2 regions of the Brenneria rubrifaciens genome follow, and region 1 is predicted to be linked to the other one. Evidence: predicted binding sites of a transcription regulator. Region 1 holds the regulator's gene; the other holds the start of a gene.
What was found. Region 1 encodes PurR, which represses purine synthesis genes. Its sites were predicted from a motif close to CANGCAAACGTTTGCNTG; they were not measured.

Region 1 (3,856 bases):
TTGATCCCAGCAACCCCTTACGCGGCGCGGTCAGAGAATATGACGCCTTGCATGAAATTTTCAAAGTGGTGCGCAAAGGGATAAAAGATCAGGGTTGCAACCGGGCGATAATCGTCGCGCACAATGCAACATTCGATCATAGTTTTATGATGGCGGCGGCCGAGCGTTGTAGCCTGAAGCGCAACCCATTCCACCCTTTCGCCACCTTCGATACGGCCGCATTAAGCGGGTTGGTGTTGGGGCAGACGGTGTTGGCCAAAGCCTGTATTACCGCCGGTATCGAGTTTGACTCAAGCCAAGCGCACTCGGCGCTCTATGATACTCATCAAACCGCGTTGCTGTTTTGTGAGCTGGTGAATCGCTGGAAACGTCTGGGGGGATGGCCTGTAGTCGTTGATGAGAATGCCTCAGAAGCAGAGTCTAAAGCAAGCTAGGCAAAAAACGGGTGCACGATGCACCCGTTGGTTTTATTCCCGATCTTCCGGCTGAGACTTGTGTTTCTCAGCCGTTTCTTTAATCAGTTGCTGTAATTCGCCACGCTGATACATTTCTATCACTATGTCACAGCCGCCGACCAGTTCCCCATCCACCCACAACTGTGGGAAAGTCGGCCAGTTGGCGTATTTGGGCAATTCGGCGCGAATATCTGGATTCTGTAAGATATCGACATAGGCAAAACGTTCGCCACATGCTGACAACGCCTGTACTGCCTGTGCAGAGAAGCCGCAACTCGGCAATTTAGGAGAACCTTTCATATACAGCAGAATCGGGTTTTCAGCGATCTGACGCTGAATCTTTTCAATTGTCGTTGTCGTCATTCTCTTGCTTCCTCAAACCTTAATAAGATGGCTAACATCAGATGCATTAACCACGGGCCTCTGTCAGATGAGCCATTACAGCGCGATCTATTCAATTATATTGTACCGAGGGCCGTAGCGACAAAAAAACGCCATTTTTTGTGTGGCTTTGTTTTTTGCCACTTAATACAGAGACAAAATAAAGGTCACGTTCTAAGAATTTATCTCTCGCCCCCCTTCTCCCTGTCTGTACTCAGACACGCTTTGAGTCGCCAAAACGCGTTTAAACAGACGCACCGGCGAAACAAGTGAGCAGGTAAGCGCCAATCAGTTCAATACGGCGATAAAGCTGAATACCATGATCATGGCGAGCGCAGCAACGGTTGTCAGTAATGACAATTTAAGATCTGTATCCATAAGTCTCTCCTTTATCTATGACGGCAAATGATGAGAAGAAAGGCGTGTCCTTGATTGGGGATTCAACATCAAACGATAGTTTAAAACCACAACCCGATAACTCTGCCGATTCTTCCATAAGTTGAATGAAAAATCTCGTTCCTATGCCGCACTAATAGTATAAATTACTGCTTCCCCTTTCGTGGCAAATCGGACAAAATCCGCGGCTCAGGGTAGCGCTGCGTCCTGGTCGAAACGTCAACCTTGTTCCCCTCAGGTATAATATTCGGCACTCTCTACTGAATCCGGTTTTTTCGCCGGGAAGAAGAACTTCACACGCAGGCAAACGATTAACACTACCTACGACGGTAACAGGTAAGTCAGGAGTCATTTTTAGATGGCAACGATCAAAGATGTGGCAAAACGAGCGGGCGTTTCCACCACCACCGTATCGCACGTGATTAATAAAACACGTTTCGTCGCCGAAGAAACCAGGGCAGCCGTGAGTGCGGCGATTAAAGAGTTACATTATTCACCCAGCGCTGTCGCCCGCAGTCTAAAAGTCAATCACACCAAGTCCATCGGGCTGTTGGCAACGTCAAGTGAAGCGCCCTATTTTGCCGAGATTATCGAATCGGTGGAAAACAGCTGCTATGCCAAAGGTTATACGCTAATTCTGTGTAATTCACACAACAACCTCGACAAACAGCGCGCCTATCTTTCCATGTTGGCCCAAAAGCGCGTGGACGGCCTGCTGGTAATGTGTGCGGAGTATCCTCCCGCATTACTCACCATGTTGAAAGACTATCGCAGTATTCCGATGGTGGTCATGGATTGGGGACAGGCGCACAGTGATTTTACCGATACCGTCATTGATAATGCCTTTGAAGGCGGCTATATGGCAGGCCGTTACCTCATCCAACGCGGCCACCGGGACATCGGCGCCATTCCCGGCAGTCAGGAGCGTAACACCGGCAGCGGCCGCTATCTGGGGTTTTTGAAGGCACTGAAAGACGCGGATATTCCTGTGCGTGACGCGTGGATCGTTCAGGGCGATTTCGAGCCGGAATCCGGCTATAAAGCAATGCATCAGATTCTGGCGCGGAAGCATCGCCCAACCGCCGTTTTCTGCGGTGGCGACATCATGGCGATGGGCGCGATCTGCGCGGCGGACGAGTTGGGGTTGCGTGTCCCGCAGGATATCTCGGTCATTGGCTACGATAATGTTCGCCATGCCCGCTTTTTCACGCCGGCGCTGACCACGATCCACCAGCCTAAAGAGCGTCTGGGACAATCCGCATTCTCAATGCTGCTCGACCGTATCACCAGCAAACGGGAGGACGCACAGGTTATCGAAGTCCACCCGACGCTGATTGAGCGCCGTTCCGTGGTTGATGGCCCTTTCTGCGATCGCCCTCATCACGCCTGATATCGGATAATGTCTTCTCTCAGGCATCCGCCGTCCTTTCCGTGACACTGCTTCAGCCAATTTATACTTGTCCCCAGGCTGAAGCAGTCATAAACTGAATACGATTTTTACAAAAACTGCATTTTGCTTTCTTCAACTATCCTTAATTTTGCGCGCAAACGGATGCTGCGGAATTTATCTCAATGATGAGTGCCCCTACGTAGCTGCGTACCGGCTTTTCTTCTTCATTTTTCTCTGACGATTCAGAGAATAGGCGATAAGTATTTACCACTGGTATCAAACGTGGGTGAATATTGTCTATGTTTTCCTTGCGGCGCGTTATCGACCCCAAGGTAGGGAGAGGTTATGAGTTCATCATATATAGAGGAACTGGATAGCCATAACGCATCCTGGTTCCACATAGTGCATGAAATGCTGAGTATGGCGGATATCAAAATCAATGGTTCGCGTCCATTTGATATCACAGTGAAAAATCCAGAATTCTTTAAACGCGTGTTGCGCGAAGGCTCATTAGGGCTGGGTGAAAGCTATATGGATGGCTGGTGGGAGTGCGACCAGTTGGATATGTTTTTCCATCGCGTGCTGCTCGCCAAACTTGATAAAAAACTGCCCCGCCACCTGAGAGACATCTTACACATCGCCGCATCTCGTTTGATGAACCTGCAATCCAGGAGACGCGCGTGGATTGTTGGTGAAGAGCACTATGATTTGGGCAACGATCTGTTTTCACTGATGCTCGATCCCTACATGCAGTATTCCTGCGCTTACTGGAAAAAAGCGGCAACGCTGGAGCAGGCACAGGAAGACAAACTGCAAATGATCTGCGAAAAACTCCAGCTCAGACCTGGAATGACGCTGCTGGATATCGGTTGTGGCTGGGGTGGATTGGCGGAATTTGCCGCCCGTCGTTATGGCGTATCCGTTTGCGGCGTGACAATTTCCCGCGAACAGCAAAAGTTGGCTCAGCAGCGCTGCAAAGATCTGGACGTCACCATTCTGCTACAGGATTACCGCGACCTCACCCATGAGTTTGATCGCGTCGTGTCTGTCGGGATGTTTGAACATGTCGGTCCGCGCAATTATGACGCCTATTTTCGCGTCGTCAGTCAGAATCTCAAGCCTGACGGTCTGTTTCTGCTGCACACCATCGGCGCGAATCAAACCAACTCGCAGCTCGATCCCTGGACGGACAAATATATTTTCCCCAATGGCTGTCTTCCTTCCGTGCGTCATA
Region 2 (3,856 bases), 1.1 Mb from region 1:
CCATCTTGCAACCGGGTTTTTAACGTTTCGCCCAAGGTAATTTGTGCAATGTTTTTCAGCACGTTGCCATCCGGCGCGGTGGTAATGTTATAGCCGCGCGCCAGCGTAGCCAGCGGACTCACGCCTTCCAGACGTGAACAGACGACCCCCAGCCGTTGCTGATGCTTATTCAGGTTACGTTCAACGACGCTCTGTATCTGATAGCGTAATTGCTGTAAACGCTGCTGCGCGCGGTGAATTTTTGGCAATGGCTGCTGTTGAAACAGGCGCTGTTCCATGCACTCATGGCGGCGAAAAATCTGTCGCAACTGTGACTGCATGGCATCATCCAGACGCTGGCGGAGTTTGACCAATTGGGCCTGCTGGCGTGCCAGCCGCAGTTGTGGATGCTGTTGCTGCAAGCGGTGATGCAGACGGGTGAATTCGCGATGGCGCTGGGCAAGGTAGTAATCCATGGCCATTTCCAGACGCTGGCGCTGGGATTGTATCTGGCGAAGTAGTTCCAACTGATTCCGGCTCACCAGTTCAGCCGCAGCAGAAGGCGTGGGTGCGCGCAGATCGCCGACATAATCGGCAATGGTCACGTCGGTTTCATGGCCCACCGCACTGACGATAGGGATTCGGCTGGCAAAAATGGCGCGTGCGACTCGCTCATCGTTGAAGCTCGATAAATCTTCCAGCGACCCGCCGCCGCGGGCGACGATCAGCACATCACACTCGTCACGCAGGTTAGCCAGTTCAATGGCGCGAACAATCTGTAGCGGCGCTTCGCTGCCCTGTACGGCAGTGGGATACACCACGACGGGCAGTGAAGGGTCGCGCCGCTGTAACACCTTTAAGATATCGTGCAGAGCGGCGCCGCTGGCGGAGGTAATCACGCCGACTTGTCGGGCCGGGGAGGGCAGGATCTGTTTAAACTGCTGATCGAACAAGCCTTCGGCCGCGAGACGCTGCTTCAGTTGTTCAAACTGCTGCTGCAACAGGCCATCCCCGGCGGGCTGCATACTTTCGGCCAGCAGTTGGTAATCACCGCGCGGTTCATAAAGCGTAATGGTGGCGCGAATCAATACCTGCTGCCCGTTTTGCGGACGAAAGGTCACCCGGCGGTTGGTGGTGCGGAACATGGCGCAACGCACCTGAGCACGCTCATCTTTGAGGGTGAAATACCAGTGACCGGAAGCGGGCTGAGAGAAATTGGAAATTTCGCCGGAAAGCCATATCTGCCCCATTTCCATTTCCAACAGTTGTCTAACCGTCTGATTCAAGCGGCTAACAGTGAAAATTGCAGAAGAAGGGAATTGAGACATTGTGAGCCAGATCAAATTTTAAAACAGAGACTTAATTGACTGATATTACCTGCCTTAAAACGGTAATCAAGCACTTTAGTAAAATAATGCTGGAGGCAACCGATTACGCTCTGTATAATGCCACGGCAATATTTTATCTATTCTTACATCCACCTTGGTGAGATATTGCCCATGCTACGTATCGCTAAAGAAGCACTGACGTTTGATGACGTTCTCCTTGTGCCCGCACATTCCACTGTCTTGCCTAACACGGCTGATTTGACTACCCAACTGACGAAAACTATCCGACTAAACATCCCTATGCTGTCGGCTGCGATGGATACCGTCACCGAATCTGGTCTGGCGATTGCGCTGGCACAGGAAGGCGGCTTGGGCTTCATTCATAAAAACATGTCTATCGAGCGACAGGCGGAAGAAGTCAGCCGCGTGAAGAAATATGAAAGCGGCGTGGTCACTGACCCGCAAACCGTTACACCCGATACAACATTGCGTCAGGTAAAAGAATTGACTGAACGTAATGGCTTCGCGGGTTACCCGGTTGTTGCCGAAGGCAATGAACTGGTGGGGATTATTACCGGTCGCGACGTGCGTTTTGTCACCGATCTGGCGTTGCCTGTCAGTGCCGTCATGACGCCGAAAGAACGTCTGGTCACGGTGAAAGAAGCTGAGACGCGCGACGTTGTTCTGCAAAAAATGCATGAAAAACGCGTGGAAAAAGCGCTGGTAGTGGATGATAAATTTCGTCTGCTCGGCATGATTACCGTAAAAGATTTCCAGAAAGCGGAACGTAAACCTAACGCCTGTAAAGATGAGCATGGACGTCTGCGCGTCGGTGCGGCGGTTGGCGCGGGCGCCGGCAACGAAGAGCGTATTGACGCGCTGGTCGCGGCGGGGATTGATGTGCTGCTGATTGACTCTTCACACGGTCATTCCGAAGGTGTATTGCAACGCATCCGTGAAACGCGCGCCAAATATCCCGATCTGCAAATCATTGGCGGCAACGTGGCAACCGGCGCGGGCGCCAGAGCACTGGTGGACGCGGGCGTCAGTGCGGTGAAAGTCGGTATCGGCCCCGGTTCCATTTGTACCACCCGTATCGTAACCGGCGTGGGCGTGCCGCAGATCACCGCCATTTCTGATGCGGTTGAAGCATTGGAAGGCTCCGGCGTGCCGGTTATCGCCGACGGCGGTATTCGTTTCTCCGGTGACATCGCCAAAGCCATCGCGGCGGGCGCGGCCTGTGTGATGGTCGGTTCCATGCTGGCAGGTACGGAAGAATCTCCGGGTGAAATCGAGCTCTATCAGGGGCGTTCATTTAAATCCTATCGTGGTATGGGTTCGCTGGGCGCAATGTCCAAAGGCTCTTCCGACCGTTATTTCCAGAGCGACAACGCAGCAGACAAGCTGGTGCCGGAAGGCATTGAGGGCCGAGTGGCCTATAAAGGCCGCCTGAAAGAGATCGTTCATCAGCAAATGGGAGGCTTGCGTTCCTGCATGGGGCTGACCGGATGCGGAACCATTAATGAACTGCGCACCAAAGCCGAGTTCGTGCGCATCAGCGGCGCCGGTATTCAGGAAAGCCACGTCCACGACGTCACCATCACTAAGGAGTCGCCGAACTACCGTATGGGTTCATAAGGTGATTTGCGAGCTGATTTAACCCGTTAAACCCGGCGCTATTTTGAACAGTTGAAGGCTGTTAGCCGGGTTTAATCACTTTTGTTTTTTCGTATTTTGGAATACGCCTCTCATGACAGAAAACATTCATCAACATCGCATTCTCATTCTGGATTTCGGCTCGCAGTACACGCAGCTGGTGGCTCGGCGCGTTCGTGAACTGGGCGTTTATTGTGAACTTTGGGCATGGGATGTCACTGAAGCGCAAATCCGCGAATTCAATCCTAACGGGATTATCCTTTCCGGCGGCCCGGAAAGCACCACTGAGTTTGACAGCCCGCGCGCGCCGGAATACGTCTTCCAGGCTGGCGTCCCGGTATTAGGCGTTTGCTACGGTATGCAGACCATGGCGATGCAACTGGGCGGATGTGTCGAAGGCTCCAGCGAACGCGAATTCGGCTATGCGCAGGTGGAAGTGAAAACGGACAGCTTGCTGGTTCGTGATATTCAGGATGCATTGAGCGCCGCTGGCGCACCGCTGCTGGATGTGTGGATGAGCCACGGCGATAAAGTCACGGCGATCCCTGAGGGATTTGTGACCGTTGCCAGTACGGATACCTGTCCGTTCGCGATTATGGCTAACGAAGAAAAACGTTATTACGGCGTACAGTTCCACCCGGAAGTGACCCATACCCGTCAGGGACAACGCATGTTAGAGCGCTTTGTCCGGGATATCTGCCAGTGTGAAGCCCTGTGGACGCCCGCTAAAATCATTGATGATGCGGTTGCCCGCATTCGTCAGCAAGTGGGCGATGATCAGGTGATTCTCGGTCTGTCCGGCGGTGTTGACTCCTCCGTAACCGCGATGCTGCTGCACCGCGCGATTGGCAATCGTCTGACCTGCGTTTTTGTGGATAACGGCTTGCTGCGCC

Region 2: guaB (IMP dehydrogenase) is a predicted target of PurR. The motif match lies at 1,400-1,417, and genes of this name have one in related genera.

What each region holds. Positions count from the first base shown of each region.
Region 1 is NZ_CP034035.1:1,690,263-1,694,118, reverse strand. Features, by position in the region: gene rnt (ribonuclease T) at 1-434, shown strand, start outside; gene EH207_RS07885 (Grx4 family monothiol glutaredoxin) at 468-818, opposite strand; gene cydH (cytochrome bd-I oxidase subunit CydH) at 1,125-1,214, opposite strand; gene purR (HTH-type transcriptional repressor PurR) at 1,591-2,622, shown strand; gene cfa (cyclopropane fatty acyl phospholipid synthase) at 2,968-3,856, shown strand, end outside.
Region 2 is NZ_CP034035.1:2,797,863-2,801,718, reverse strand. Features, by position in the region: gene xseA (exodeoxyribonuclease VII large subunit) at 1-1,307, opposite strand, end outside; gene guaB (IMP dehydrogenase) at 1,479-2,945, shown strand; gene guaA (glutamine-hydrolyzing GMP synthase) at 3,058-3,856, shown strand, end outside.